3 regions of the Lelliottia sp. GFLA7 genome follow, and region 1 is predicted to be linked to each of the others. Evidence: predicted binding sites of a transcription regulator. Region 1 holds the regulator's gene; each other region holds the start of a gene.
What was found. Region 1 encodes CRP, which controls carbon source genes, mostly activating them, when cyclic AMP is high. Its sites were predicted from a motif close to ATGTGANNNNNNTCACAT; they were not measured.
Positions count from the first base shown of each region.

Region 1 (5,012 bases):
TGGTTATTGCTTTGTTGTGATTTTTTATGCATATTTTGTGATTATATTTTCACTGTTAATGTGACATAAAATGGATGGGCATGACATGGCAACTGAACAATCTGCAATTACACGCGCAACTTTCGATGAAGTTATCCTGCCGATTTATGCACCGGCTGAGTTTATCCCGGTAAAAGGGAAAGGCAGCCGCGTGTGGGATCAGCAGGGCAAAGAGTACGTTGATTTTGCGGGTGGTATTGCGGTGACGGCGCTGGGGCATTGCCATCCTGCTCTGGTCGAGGCGTTAAAAACGCAGGGCGAAACCCTGTGGCACACCAGCAACGTGTTCACTAATGAACCCGCGCTGCGTCTGGGGCGCAAAATTATCGACGCCACGTTTGCCGAGCGCGTTCTTTTCATGAACTCAGGTACCGAAGCTAACGAAACTGCGTTCAAGCTGGCGCGTTACTACGCGTCTACGCGTCATAGCCCGTACAAAACCAAAATTATTGCTTTCCATAACGCCTTCCACGGCCGCTCGCTGTTTACGGTTTCCGTCGGCGGACAGCCGAAGTATTCCGATGGATTTGGCCCAAAACCTGCCGACATCATCCATGTGCCGTTTAACGATCTCCACGCCGTAAAAGCGGTAATGGACGACCACACCTGCGCGATTGTGGTTGAGCCGATTCAGGGCGAAGGCGGTGTAATGGCGGCGACGCCAGAGTTCCTGAAAGGCCTGCGTGAACTGTGCGACGAACATCAGGCGCTGCTGGTGTTTGATGAAGTGCAGAGCGGAATGGGGCGTACCGGCGATCTGTTTGCTTACATGCATTACGGCGTGACGCCGGACATTCTGACCAGCGCCAAAGCGCTCGGCGGCGGCTTCCCGGTCAGCGCCGTGCTGACGACGCAGGAGATCGCGTCGGCATTCCATGTAGGATCTCACGGTTCGACCTACGGCGGGAATCCGCTGGCCTGCGCTATCGCTGGCGCGGCGTTTGATATTATCAACACGCCAGACGTGCTGAACGGCGTGAGCGCGAAACGCGAACAGTTTGTGAAACATCTTCAGCAGATCGATGCGCAGTACGATGTGTTCAGTGATATTCGTGGAATGGGGCTGCTGGTTGGCGCGGAACTGAAGCCACAATATCAAGGCCGCGCGCGTGATTTCCTCCATGCCGCTGCGCACGAAGGGGTGATGGTGCTGAATGCCGGACCGGACGTCATGCGCTTTGCGCCGTCGCTGGTGATTGAAGCACAGGATATTGACGACGGTATGGCGCGCTTTGCCGCAGCCGTTGGGAAAATCGTTAAGGGTTAATTGGATTCACGCCGCAACAGGCGCGTTAACCAAATACCGTGATGTGGGCGTTGTCGCCATGCCACCGACGAAATGGTGTGCATGGTGCTCAGATGCCCGAGTATACGCTGTAAGTGCTGTTCCAGCGTGCTCATCGGACCGTAGGTGAGCGTTTCGGGCCCTTCAAGAATATTAATATCCCCCGATTCCCCCGGCGCGTCATATTCCAGGCGCTGCTGACACCGCTGCAACGCAATTTCACACGACTGCAAATAGCGCTGCGCCAGATCCGGCGTCAGCATCGTATGCTCGCGCGCCAGCGTGGTCATCGCGTTGATATGTTCAACGATGAACTGGCTGTGGGTGACCCAGAGTTTCATATCGGCCAGATAGTGCGAATTAAAGCCCGGCTCTTGCATGGCTTGGTTCAGCGAGTTAAACAGCGCGTTATGAGCCTGATTGACCTTCATGCGCTGGTACGCCAGCGGCGACGGCTGCGGATCGGCGCTGAGGATCAGGCGAATAGCCTGCTGGTCGGCCTCGAGCGCATCGTGAGCATTCTGGCGCAACAGCCCGCTTTGCCACTGCGGCCACAGCCAGACCATGCCGCCAAACGCAATCAGACAGCCAATCAGCGTATCCACCAGTCGGGCGACAATAAACTGTTCGCCATTCAGGGTAAGCAGTTGCAGGGTATACACCGCGGTGACCGTAAAGCCGACCATTGCCCAGCCATAGTTTTTACGGATAAACAGATAGCTGACCAGCGTGATAAGCAGCATGCCCGCCAGGGTATAACCGTCCGGAACGTGGAAGTGCAGCGTGACGCCCGCAATCACCAGGCCGGCAATAGTCCCGCCCGCCCGGTGCAGGATCCGCACGCGCGTCGCGCCATAGCCGTTCTGCGTCACGAACAGCACAGTCATTAAAATCCAGTAGGGCTTGGGTAAATGCAGCGCCACGCCCATCAGGCTGGCGATACTCAGCATCACGCTAATGCGCGCCGCATTTCTCAGGGCAGAGGATTTAAAAGACAGATAGCTTTTCAGCGCTGGCAGTAGCGGCAGCCGTTTCTGCTTATCCGCCATCAGGTCACGGGAATAGAGCGGACGTTGGGTGCGCAGCACGCGTGCGATGCGGCTGAAATGCCATGCGCAGAACTGCCCGACCGGGTTATCCGGATGCTGACGGGCGATTTTCTCCAGCGCGCCTAATGGCTTATCCATGGTAAAGCGCGTGGGATAGCGGTGATAAAGAATATCGTCAGCCAGCACGCGCAGACGCGCCGCGACCGTCTGGGCATTCCAGCGGATCACCGCTTCGGCATGGCTACGCTCCACCAGTTTTTGCACTTCCTGCGGATGATGCAGGCTGACGGAGATATGTTCCTGGAGATCCAGCCCTACCTGAAACGTGCGCAGCAGCCGTTTGTATTCATGATTTTTATTGGCCGCCAGCATGTGCAACTGTTGATAACACTGGCTGATTAAATCGACCACTTTTTGCTGACGCGTCAGCAGCGGCGGCAGCGCCTTTTCCGGGTCGGTATGCTGCGTCAGCAGGGTGTATTTTGCTTCGCAGTAATCAGCGAGCTGAACGTAGAGCAGGCTTAAGGATTCGCGCAAAGGCTGCTCGCGCCACATCCAAAACCAGAACCAGTTGAATAATCCGTACCATAGCGTGCCAAACGCGTAGATCAGCAGCGGTTCCCAGACGGGCATATTCCCGGCGAGGCTGAGGGTGAAAATCGAGGCAATTAGCGAAGCGGGGAGCAATCGGGCATGCAGAGAACTGATTTCCGCCGTCACGCCGAGCGTGAGTGCCAGCACGGTTAAAATCAGCGGCAAGGGGATATCGCGCGCCAGCAAAAGCTGTACTGCCAGGCTACATCCGGCAAACAGCGATCCGCCAATAATCAGGCGTTTGAAAAAGCGTTTATGCGGCGTATCGAGACCGGCAATGTTACAGCAGGCAGGGACGAGGGAAAAAAGCAGACCGTGTTGCAGGTGACCCAGAATCAAACCGACGGCCACGGGGAGACATAACACCAGCGTTTGCCGAAGTGCGTAGTTAACTTCCGGGTGATAGATCAGCCTGCGCCACATAGATGCCAGAGACAAAAACGGCGTGACACCTTGCGATGGCACGCCGTTCGACCGGAATTAACGCGTTCCGTAAACCACGATAGTTTTACCGTGGGCGGAGATCAGGTTCTGATCTTCCAGCATTTTCAGGATACGGCCAACGGTTTCACGGGAGCAACCGACGATCTGACCAATTTCCTGACGGGTAATTTTAATTTGCATGCCGTCAGGGTGAGTCATAGCGTCAGGCTGTTTCGCCAGGTTCAACAGCGTTTGCGCGATGCGGCCGGTCACATCCAGGAAGGCGAGGTTACCCACTTTCTCGGAGGTGATTTGCAGGCGGCGAGCCATCTGCGAAGACAGGCGCAACAGAATATCCGGGTTAACCTGAATCAACTGACGGAATTTTTTGTAGGAGATCTCAGCCACTTCACAGGCCGATTTTGCACGTACCCAGGCGCTACGTTCCTGGCCTTCTTCAAACAGGCCCAGTTCGCCGATGAAATCGCCCTGGTTCAGATAAGAAAGGATCATCTCTTTTCCTTCTTCATCTTTAATAAGCACTGCCACCGAGCCTTTGACGATGTAATACAACGTTTCCGCTTTTTCACCCTGGTGAATCAGCGTGCTCTTCGATGGGTACTTATGAATATGGCAATGAGACAAGAACCATTCGAGAGTCGGGTCTGTTTGCGGTTTGCCAAGCACCATGCGCTGTTATCCTCTGTTATAAGCTGTCACCAGAGTCATAAATCGCATCCTGACTCTGGGGTTGCAATCGAATTCTTCCCCGTACCTGGGAATTAGGCTGTCATAAATGTTTGCAGCCTGTAATGTTTGATGTCCTCTGCATACATGTGTAACGTCAATGTATTACTGTAGCATCCAGAGTGTTTTAGCATAGCTTTTGCCGCGTGTCTCCTGGTGTCTCGCTTCAGCATGACGCAGGTCGACTTCCGTTGCGAGAATTGTAACGCACGGGTAATCTGTCCGGAAAAATGCAACGTCGGAGTGAATAAAATGCAAGCGCGTGTGAAATGGGTTGAAGGTTTAACGTTCCTCGGCGAATCCGCTTCAGGACACCAGATTTTGATGGATGGCAACTCCGGCGATAAAGCGCCAAGTCCGATGGAAGTGGTGCTGATCGCGGCGGGTGGATGCAGTGCCATCGACGTGGTCTCGATTCTGCAAAAAGGGCGTCATGACGTCACCGATTGCGAAGTGAAGCTGACATCAGAGCGTCGCGAAGAAGCGCCGCGTCTGTTTACGCACATCAATCTGCACTTCATTGTGACCGGCAAAGCGCTGAAAGATGCCGCGGTTTCCCGTGCGGTGGATCTTTCTGCGGAGAAGTACTGCTCGGTCGCGTTGATGCTGGAAAAAGCGGTGAAAATCACGCATTCGTATGAAGTGATTGAAGCGTAAGCGTTGACGAGATTTAGCCCTCTCCCATGAGGAGAGGGAATAAGATCATTCGATCTTTTTGCCTTCCATCAGCCGTTGCACCAGCGGCATCATGATCAGCTCCATCGCCAGTCCCATTTTCCCGCCCGGCACGACCAGCGTATTTATGTGCGAAATAAACGACCCCTGCAGCATTGCCAGCAGCCACGGATAATCAATATCTTCCAGATTACGGAAGT
Region 1 is NZ_JBWLAQ010000008.1:56,710-61,721, forward strand. It holds gene argD (bifunctional acetylornithine/succinyldiaminopimelate transaminase) at 86-1,306, shown strand; gene AC07RN_RS17970 (YccS/YhfK family putative transporter) at 1,303-3,390, opposite strand; gene crp (cAMP-activated global transcriptional regulator CRP) at 3,448-4,080, opposite strand; gene AC07RN_RS17980 (OsmC family protein) at 4,390-4,794, shown strand; gene AC07RN_RS17985 (phosphoribulokinase) at 4,840-5,012, opposite strand, start outside.

Region 2 (5,012 bases), on a different contig from region 1:
GCTGATAAAGGCGATGGCGAATGACAGACCCGCACCGGCAAACGCCCACAGGATATTCAGTGGGTTATCTGGCGAGACGAACATGGAGATACTGGCGAGGCCTGGCCCTACAATCGCAAAGGCTTCAACCGCCATCCAGCCGATAAAAGCGCCCCCCACGATGCTACCGAGGATCACGCTGTAGAGCGCTTTTTTATTCAGCAGCGTGACGCCGTAAAGTGCGGGTTCCGTAATGCCAAATAGCGCGGAAATGCCCGCCGAAAACGCGGTCGATTTCAGCACTTTGTCTTTGCTTTTCAGCGCAATGGCCAGGCACGCGCCCGATTCCGCAATGTTGTGCGCCAGCGACGCGGGGAGATACAGCAATTCGCGGCCAAACTGGCTCATGGATGCCACGGCGTAGGGCAGCATCGGTTTGTGCATTCCGGATGCGACCATAAACGGCAGGGCGGCGGCGAGTAATCCTGTCGCCACAAACCCTAATTTCCCGTAAAGCCACAGAATCACCGTTGCCAGGCCTGCGCCGAGTTCATAGCCCAAAGGCCCCAAAATCAGCAGCGTGACGGGAACGGTGACCAGCAACGACAGCATTGGTGAAAGGAAAATGCGCAGCGCGCCGGGTGAGTAACGGTTGAAGAACTTTTCCGTCTGGGCATAAAACAGCACGCACAGAATGGCCGGGAAAACCTGCGAGGCGTAGGCCACGTTGCGCAGATCGAACGACATGAATTCTGCGCCATCGGCCAGCTGTTTGGTCATCGCCGGTAATACCATAACCGCAACGGCAGAGACGGCAACCAGCACGTTGACCTTGAGCTTGGTTGCGGTGGTGATAGCCACCAGGATTGGCAGGAAATAGAGTGGGGCAGAGCCGATATTATCCAGCACTTTGTACGTGGAGCTGTCGCGGCTGAGCCAGCCCACGACATCCAACAACAGCAGCAGTGATTTCAGTACGCCGCCGCCAGCAATGGCGGGAACCAAAGGCTGGAAAACGCTGATCACAAAATCAACGGCTTGCGCCCAGCGGTTGGGTTTATTGGCGTGTGGGTGGGCACTTCCCTGCGTCGTGCCGACCAGAGAACGCACCGCCTCAAAAACCTGAACCACTTCATGTCCGATAATCACCTGGCACTGTACGTTGACGCGCACGCCCAGCACGCCGTCAATTTTCGCCAGCGCGGTTTCATTCACTTTGCTGTTGTCATACAGGCTCAACCGCAAACGGGTAGAGCAATGTTCGATATGTTCGATATTCTCAGCGCCACCCACATGGGCGATGACGTCCAGTGCTGTCTGCAAATGATTCATGTCTGGCCCCTGTCTCCAGAGCAAAAAAAAAGACCTGAAGCCCATTTCTCCTGGGGAGGAGAAATGGGCTTCAGGTCTTGCCTACGGAACGTAGTAACACGCCTGTACTTTTTATATCGGCCAAAAGCTGTTTAAAAGTCAAACAACCGTTGTGCTTCGTGCGCTAAATTGTGAGCGGCTTAACCCTTTTTCGCGCCATACAGCCGGAACCACGCCAGCATTCGCTGCCAGCCGTCTTTGGCAGACTCTTCGTGATAGCTTGGGCGATAATCAGCATTAAACGCATGTCCAGCCTCCGGATAAACCACGATTTCTGCTTTGGCATTCGCGGCACGCAGCGCCTGACGCATGGTCTCCACGCTCTCCAGCGAAATCCCCGTGTCTTCGCCACCGTAAAGGCCAAGAACGGGCGCGTTGAGATCGACCGCGATATCCACCGGGTGCTTGGGTGAATTCAGCGTTTTTTCGCCAACCAGCTTGCCGTACCAGGCCACGGCGGCTTTCAGCTGCGGATTGTGCGCGGCGTAGAGCCAGGTGATACGTCCGCCCCAGCAGAATCCCGTGACCATTAATCGATGCGCATCGCCGCCGTTACGCGCCGCCCAACTGGCGACATGATCGAGATCGGCCAGTACCTGCGCATCCGGTACTTTGCTGACCAGATTGCTGAACAGCGTGGGGATATCACCGTATTCATTGGGGTCGCCCTGACGGAAGTACAGCTCCGGCGCGACGGCCAGATAACCCTCCAGCGCCAGGCGACGGCAGACGTCCCGAATATGTTCGTGAACGCCAAAAATCTCCTGAACCACAATGACAATCGGCAAAGGCCCGTCCGCATCCTTTGGACGCGCGTGATACGCGGGCATGTTTTCACCCTGCGAAGGGATCGAGGTTTCGCCTGCCGTGATGGCGTCTTCAGACGTTGAAACAATGGTTGACGCGAGAGGGGCGGCGGCAGGTGCAAAATTCGTTTTTTGAGTCATGGTATTCTCCGTACCCGTTGGTGCAAATAAATATAGACCTCAAGTTAACAATTCACAGTGCCCGAAACGGGCTATCTTTTGTGCAGTAGTAAACGATATAACTTGTTAGTGTGATGCATGTCACTATTTTATGGTAATTAACTGCAATCATTTTCATTCGTGGTGAGGTCTGTCACGAAAATGTACCCGGTGCTTCTGTAAAGTACCGTTTTACTTCTTCTGACAACCCGACCCACAGAGGAGTCACCTATGTCTAAGTCTGATGTTTTTCATCTCGGCCTCACTAAAAACGATTTACAAGGGGCTACGCTGGCTATCGTCCCTGGCGATCCTGAGCGTGTGGAAAAGATCGCCGCGCTGATGGATAAGCCGGTCAAGCTGGCTGCGCATCGCGAATTCACCACCTGGCGTGCTGAGCTGGATGGCAAAGCGGTTATCGTGTGTTCGACCGGTATCGGCGGCCCGTCTACTTCTATCGCTGTTGAAGAACTGGCGCAGCTGGGCATTCGTACTTTCCTGCGTATCGGGACAACTGGCGCTATTCAGCCGCACATCAACGTCGGCGACGTGCTGGTGACCACGGCTTCTGTGCGTCTGGACGGTGCAAGTCTGCACTTTGCGCCAATGGAATATCCAGCTGTAGCGGACTTTGAATGTACCACTGCACTGGTTGAAGCCGCGAAATCCGTGGGCGCAACGACCCACATCGGCGTGACCGCCTCTTCTGATACCTTCTACCCAGGCCAGGAGCGTTACGACACCTTCTCCGGTCGCGTAGTGAACCGCTTCAAGGGTTCGATGGAAGAATGGCAGTCCATGGGCGTAATGAACTACGAAATGGAATCTGCAACGCTGCTGACCATGTGCGCAAGCCAGGGTCTGCGTGCCGGTATGGTGGCGGGTGTTATCGTTAACCGCACCCAGCAAGAAATTCCAAATGCAGAAACCATGAAGAAAACCGAAAGCCATGCGGTGAAAATCGTGGTTGAAGCGGCTCGCCGCCTAATCTAGTTTCCCCTTTCAGATAAAAGGCCGACGCGTTCGGCCTTTTCTTTTTGCGTAGCGCCTCGCAGGAAACCCCTTTCAAACTGGACGTTTATACAGCACAATTCTATTTTGTGCGGGTAATGGTTTGATGCAGGGGGCGTTGTGGATATCTCAATCCTAATTTATGCAGTGATTGCGCTGGTGGGCGCGGGTGTGGGCTGGCTGATGTCCGGCTACCAGCATGCGCAACATAAAGCCGATCAGCTGGCCGATCGTGAAGAGATGGTGGCTGAGCTCAGCGCTGCAAAACAACAACTTACCCAGAGCGCACACTGGCGTGATGAGTGCGAATTGCTCAACAATGAATTGCGTAATCTGCGTGATATCAACACCTCTTTAGAAGCCGATCTGCGCGAAGTCACCACCCGTCTGGAATCCACCCAACTGCATGCTGAAGACAAAATCCGTCAGATGATCAACAGCGAGCAGCGCCTGAGCGAGCAGTTTGAAAATCTGGCTAACCGTATCTTTGAGCAGAGCAATCGCCGCGTTGATGAGCAGAATCGCCAGAGCCTGAATGGTTTGCTGACCCCCTTGCGTGAACAACTGGATGGTTTTCGTCGCCAGGTGCAGGACAGCTTTGGCCAGGAGTCGCGTGAACGCCACACGCTGGCGCATGAGATCCGTAACCTCCAGCAGCTGAATGCGCAGATGGCGCAAGAGGCGGTCAACCTGACCCGTGCGCTCAAGGGCGACAATAAAACGCAGGGTAACTGGGGTGAAGTGGTGCTTACCCGCGTGCTGGAGGCCTCTGGTCTGCGAGAGGGATATGAATACGAAACGCAGGTGAGTATTGAAACCGACACTCGGTCGCGGATGCAGCCTGATGTCATCGTGCGTCTCCCGCAAGGTAAAGACGTGGTGATTGACGCCAAAATGACGCTGGTGGCCTACGAACGTTACTTCAATGCCGAAGATGACTTCACCCGAGAATCCGCGCTACAGGAGCACATCGCCTCCATGCGAAATCATATTCGCCTGCTGGGGCGAAAAGATTATCAGCAGTTGCCAGGACTACGCTCGCTGGATTATGTGCTGATGTTTATTCCGGTCGAGCCGGCATTTTTGCTGGCGCTCGACAGACAACCTGAACTTATCACCGAAGCGTTGAAAAACAATATTATGCTCGTCAGCCCCACCACGCTGCTGGTTGCGCTGCGCACCATCGCTAACCTGTGGCGCTACGAGCATCAAAGCCGTAACGCGCAGCAAATTGCCGATCGCGCCAGCAAGCTGTACGACAAAATGCGCCTGTTTGTGGACGACATGACCTCCGTTGGGCAAAGCCTGGACAGGGCGCAGGATAATTACCGCCAGGCGATGAAAAAACTCTCGTCTGGCCGAGGAAATCTGCTTTCACAAGCTGAGGCGTTTCGCAGCCTGGGCGTTGAAGTGAAGCGCGAGATTAATCCGGAATTGGTGGAGCAGGCCACGGCTCAGGACGAAGAATATCGTCTGCGGGACGGGGCAGGTGAGCAAAATACAGGCAATCAAGACAACGATTTAGACGCACAAGCGTCGTCCGAAACGCAGGCAGACCGATTCTTTCGGGGTGGTTGAATCGTAGGGCAAACGCGCCCAATCTGTTACACTTCACGAACATTTGACGGATTAGCAGGCACTGAGATGGTTGACGATTCACAAGATACGACACACTTTGGCTTTCAG
Region 2 is NZ_JBWLAQ010000013.1:16,272-21,283, reverse strand. It holds gene AC07RN_RS20270 (beta-glucoside-specific PTS transporter subunit IIABC) at 1-1,311, opposite strand, end outside; gene AC07RN_RS20265 (dienelactone hydrolase family protein) at 1,491-2,297, opposite strand; gene udp (uridine phosphorylase) at 2,547-3,308, shown strand; gene rmuC (DNA recombination protein RmuC) at 3,447-4,904, shown strand; gene ubiE (bifunctional demethylmenaquinone methyltransferase/2-methoxy-6-polyprenyl-1,4-benzoquinol methylase UbiE) at 4,971-5,012, shown strand, end outside.
Region 2: the regulator CRP is predicted to act here: its motif matches at 2,406-2,423, upstream of udp (uridine phosphorylase).

Region 3 (5,012 bases), on a different contig from region 1:
GCCAAAAGCGCAATTGTCACAACGCTATCCGTCTGCTGAGCGCCCATTGACTCCATCGCGTACACCAGACTCACCATGGCGATGGTCGTTGCAATAAATCCTGGCAGGTCAAACGGGCGGCGGGCATCTTCATGCAAATCCGGAATAATACGCAGCGCCAGAATAATCGCGATGATCCCAAGCGGGACATTAATAAAGAAGATCCAGCGCCAGTCGGCGTAGCTGGTAATAAATCCGCCGAGCGGTGGCCCGATTATCGGCGCAACCAGAGCAGGCCAAGTTAACGTTGCGATAGCGGTAATCAGCAGATGCTTCGGTGTGGTGCGCAGGACGGCCAGTCTCCCCACGGGCACCATCAGAGCGCCACCCATGCCTTGTAATATGCGCATGGCGACAAACTGATCGACGGTTGTTGATAAGCCGCAAAATACCGATGCCAGCGTAAAGATGGCCAGCGCAACCGCAAACACCTTTCGAGCGCCAAAGCGATCGGCAATCCATCCGCTGGCGGGGATCAGGACCGCAAGCGTGATGAGATAAGCGCTGATACCGATGTTTAACTCTACCGCCTCAACGCCAAAACTCTTCGCCATATCCGGAAGGGCAGTCGCAATCACGGTTCCGTCGAGAAACTCCATAAAGAACGCGCCGGCGACTAAAAGTGCCGCTGGGGATATCCCCCGGCTCTGCTTCTCGCTGATATTTTCTGTCATCTTTACCTTGCCGTATCAAAAAAATTATAAAAATTTACTGGAACTTATAAGGTGCTAACTCACGGATTTGTCGGTGTTTTTATTAACAACCTGGCAGCATTGTTGGTTTGTTAACTGTGATGTACATCACATAATCATTGATTTTTGTGACTCTGGTCATATTATATGCGAATGGAGAATTACACCTGCATAACAAATTACCGGAGCATGACCATGAAACTGCGCAAAATCCTGAAAAGCATGTGGGCCAACTACTGCAATACGTTTAAAGACGTACCGCCAGGCGCAATGTTCTGATGAAAAAACCTGCTTCGGCAGGTTTTTTTATGTCTGCGATCGACGAGAGGCAAGATGAAAGGGCTGGCGTTTTGCTACTATGGCGCTCTTTATTAAAGGAGCACCCTATGTCTCAAAATCTGAGCGCCGATCAGGAACTGGTATCTGACGTCGTCGCGTGCCAGTTGGTTATCAAACAAATCCTTGATGTATTAGACATTATCGCACCCATCGAAGTGCGTGAAAAAATGTCCACCCAACTGAAAAACATCGATTTCACCAGCCATCCTGCTGCAGCGGATCCGGTTACGCTTCGCGCAATCCAAAAAGCTATCGCGTTAATCGAACTCAAATTCACACCGCAGGGTGAGTCGCACTAAAATAAACCGATGTTTTGAAATTAGAAAGGTTTTTGATAAAAAACGCAGAGGGCGACGGAGAACGTCGCCCTGTTGGCAGGTTAAAAGAAGGTTTGTACCAGCAGATAGCTTGCTGCACAGGCGCAGCTGACGCCGATCAGACCCGGTAAAATAAAGCTGTGGTTGATGATAAATTTACCGATGCGCGTGGTTCCGGACCGGTCAAAGCCGATACATGCCAAATCACTCGGGTAAGTTGGTAGGACAAAGTAGCCGTACGATGCCGGGAAGAAGGCAATCAGCATTTTGGGTTCGATGCCTAACATCAACCCCATCGGAGCGACCGCCGTCAACGCGGCAGCCTGGCTGTTCACCAGCTTAGAAACCAAAAACAGCACGATGGCGTAGGTCCACGGGTGGCTTTTCACCACTCCTTCCAGCGCCATTTTCAGCTCGTCGAGGTGGGCCTGGAAAAATGTATCACTCATCCAGGCAACACCGAATACCGAGAAAATCGCCACCATACCGGCTTTAAACACCGCACCGTTCGAAATGGCAGAGGCATTGACCTTACACACCATCAGCATAACGGCCCCTGCAATCAGCATCATCATTTGAATCACCAGATTCATCGACAATGCCGTCATTTTCCCTTTAATTTCAAAAGCGGGACGTAAGTCTGGAAGTGCACCCAGCAGGACCACGACGGCTATCCCGGCAAAGAAAATCCACGTGGACCAGTAAGATTCTCTAGGGAAGCGTTGATTCATTAAGGTTTCAGTACTGCCGAAGATAAACTCGCGCTGTTTGGGATCTTTTATCTTTTCCTGAAACTCCACGTCATCAGCCAGATCTTTCCCGCGACGTAGGCTCCAGAGTGCGGCGATCATTACCCCAAAAAGCGAGGCGGGAACGGAAATGGCCAGGATCTCAAGAATCCCCCACGCCTGTCCAATTCCGTGCTGGGCACCAATGATGGAAACCAACGACACCACTGCAACAGAAACGGGCGAGGCGGTAATCGCCATCTGTGAAGCGATAGATGCCACCGCCATAGGACGTTCCGGACGAATCCCTTTTTTTAGCGCGATATCAGCGATAATTGGAAACATGGTATAGACCACGTGTCCCGTACCGCACAGGAAAGTCAGCATCCAGGTGGTGAAAGGAGCGAGGAGGGTAATGTGCTGCGGATGGCGCCTCAGCAGGCGCTCGGCAAACTGCATCATCACGTTCAACCCGCCAGCAGTTTGTAACGTCGCCGCGCAACCAATCACCGCCAGAATCGTGAGCATCACGTCAACAGGCGGTTTGCCGGGTTGCAATCCAAAAATAAAGGTTAAAATGAACAGGCCGATGCCGCTTATCAGCCCAAGCCCCATGCCGCCAAACCGTGTTCCAACCAGCAGGCAAAGAATGATGACTACAAACTCGATGGTGATCATGAAGCTCCCTCGTCAATAATAATGAAATTGACTAAATCATTTCATTTTGTATGGGTATTGGCTGGGAGCCAGATCAGATTTGTTAAATTTCAATAAAAGCAATGAGTTGGTAACGAATAATTAACATATAGAGTGCGGTCTGCGGATCGGTCGGCCGCAGATCACAACATTAATGGCGCTGGCAATTCACCAAATTCAGTAAATGCTGATCGGTTTGCTCAGCACAAAGTCCTGCACATTTCGCACTACGTACTTCATCAAGAATGGTTTTCAGCAATACACCGTCGTGCTGCTGGTCTTTTTCCATATCATGTAAAAAATCTAGCGTCGCGCTGTCCTGGAGGAATTCTGCTTCATCGGCGAGTTTGTTCAGCGTGGTAAAACGTGTTTCATAATCGTCGAGCGTTTTTTGGAACAGCTCTTCCAGAGAAGAATAAGAGCCATCAGTCATATTCAGTGCTTTTACCACCGGATTACCCCCGGCACTTTTCATAAAGTCGAAGACACGCATCATTTGCGTAATGTTGCTTTGCGCCTGGTTGCGCAGGAAAGTGGCTGTACCGTTGAGACTGTGCTCGGCGCACCAGTCGCTTAAATGGAGATAAAGGTTTGAGGTGTTGAACTCAAGATTCATTTGGGCGTTGAGTTTCTGAATCATTCCTGGTGTCGTCATAATAATATCCTTATTTCTGGAACCCGATCATTGATACAAGAATAGAGCTGTCAGCATGTCCTGAATGTGATCGACTGTTCACTTTCTTTACTGACTAAAATCAGCATAGCGTTATCGCAGCTCTAAGAAAATGCTTAATCGGTTGGATTTACGAAGAATGACATTTTTTATTATTTAGTCACGTATTTTGGGTAGCCCTATTCATATTTATCGGAAAGTAAAAATATTATATTGCGCATAAATTACAGCTTGTTAGAGGGTTTATTCTCTTCGACATCATAAATGTCATGACCTTATCATTCTCGCTAGAGAGCCTATTTTGAGATGGATCACTTTAACTAAAATACTCAAAACTGTGATCCAAACGTATTTTTGATTTTGCACTTTCCATGAGGATGAAACGATGTTTTAAATTCTTTCAAATATGGAGGCTTTATGGCGAAAGTCGCGATGTTGTTAGCACCAGGATTCGAGGAAGCAGAAGCAATTATCACCATTGATATTCTGCGACGTATGCACATCGACGTTGAAATGCTGGCCTGTGCCGAGTCGCGAGCGGTGGTGAGTTACCATGATATTCCTATGGTGGCTGACAGCACGTTACGGGAGCGGATGGATACCCTGTACGATGCCGTGGTATTGCCCGGTGGGCCACAGGGCAGTGTGAATCTGGCTGCCAGTCAGGACGTTATCCGTTTTATATCCATGCATGATGAAGCGGGCAAATTAATATGCCCCATTTGTTCTGCAGCGGCGCGGGTATTGGGCGGGAATGGGCTGCTCAAGGGGCGGCGCTATGTTTGCTCTGGCGATTTATGGCAATCCGTAACCGATGGCGAATATATCGATGCGCCCGTCGTTGAGGATCAAAACCTGCTGAGCGGAAAAGGTCTTGGACATGCGTTCGATTTTGCCCTGACGCTCGCGGCACGTTTATTGGATGATGAAACGCCGGTTCGCGATCATGCCGATCACATTTACTACGCCTGGTAAATTCTGAGCCGGGCGCTATGGCGTTCGGCTTACAGGGACTTCTTAGCTGACCTTATGGATAATCTTGCTTAACCCCTTCTCATTTGTCCGACAAAACCCGTCATTTTTATGTCATTTCTCGCTGAATCTATGCACGCAATTACTGTAATTCTGCGGTGTGATGGCGCTCTCTTATGGATGATTAATTTCCCGCTAAAACTATCTTCAGCACTAGCACTTATAACAGGTTTTCTCTAATGCCTTGTTTTAAGTCCGATTAAATAAAAAGTACGTCTTTGTTCCCTACATAAAAGAACGCTAAAGCTGGAGATAACCATGCACAAATTTACTAAAACGCTCGCGGCCATCGGTCTGGCTGCCGTTATGTCACAATCCGCTATGGCAGAGAATTTAAAACTCGGTTTTTTGGTTAAACAGCCAGAAGAACCCTGGTTCCAGACTGAGTGGAAATTCGCCGATAAAGCCGGGAAAGACCTGGGCTTTGAAGTCATTAAAATCGCCGTTCCCGATGGCGAAAAAACGTTAAATGCGATTGATAGCCTGGCGGCCAGCG
Region 3 is NZ_JBWLAQ010000002.1:360,207-365,218, reverse strand. It holds gene AC07RN_RS07235 (MFS transporter) at 1-713, opposite strand, end outside; gene azuC (stress response protein AzuC) at 927-1,010, shown strand; gene AC07RN_RS07225 (DUF2766 family protein) at 1,118-1,369, shown strand; gene AC07RN_RS07220 (anaerobic C4-dicarboxylate transporter) at 1,450-2,793, opposite strand; gene AC07RN_RS07215 (non-heme ferritin-like protein) at 2,963-3,466, opposite strand; gene AC07RN_RS07210 (DJ-1/PfpI family protein) at 3,902-4,459, shown strand; gene araF (arabinose ABC transporter substrate-binding protein AraF) at 4,775-5,012, shown strand, end outside.
Region 3: the regulator CRP is predicted to act here: its motif matches at 828-845, upstream of azuC (stress response protein AzuC).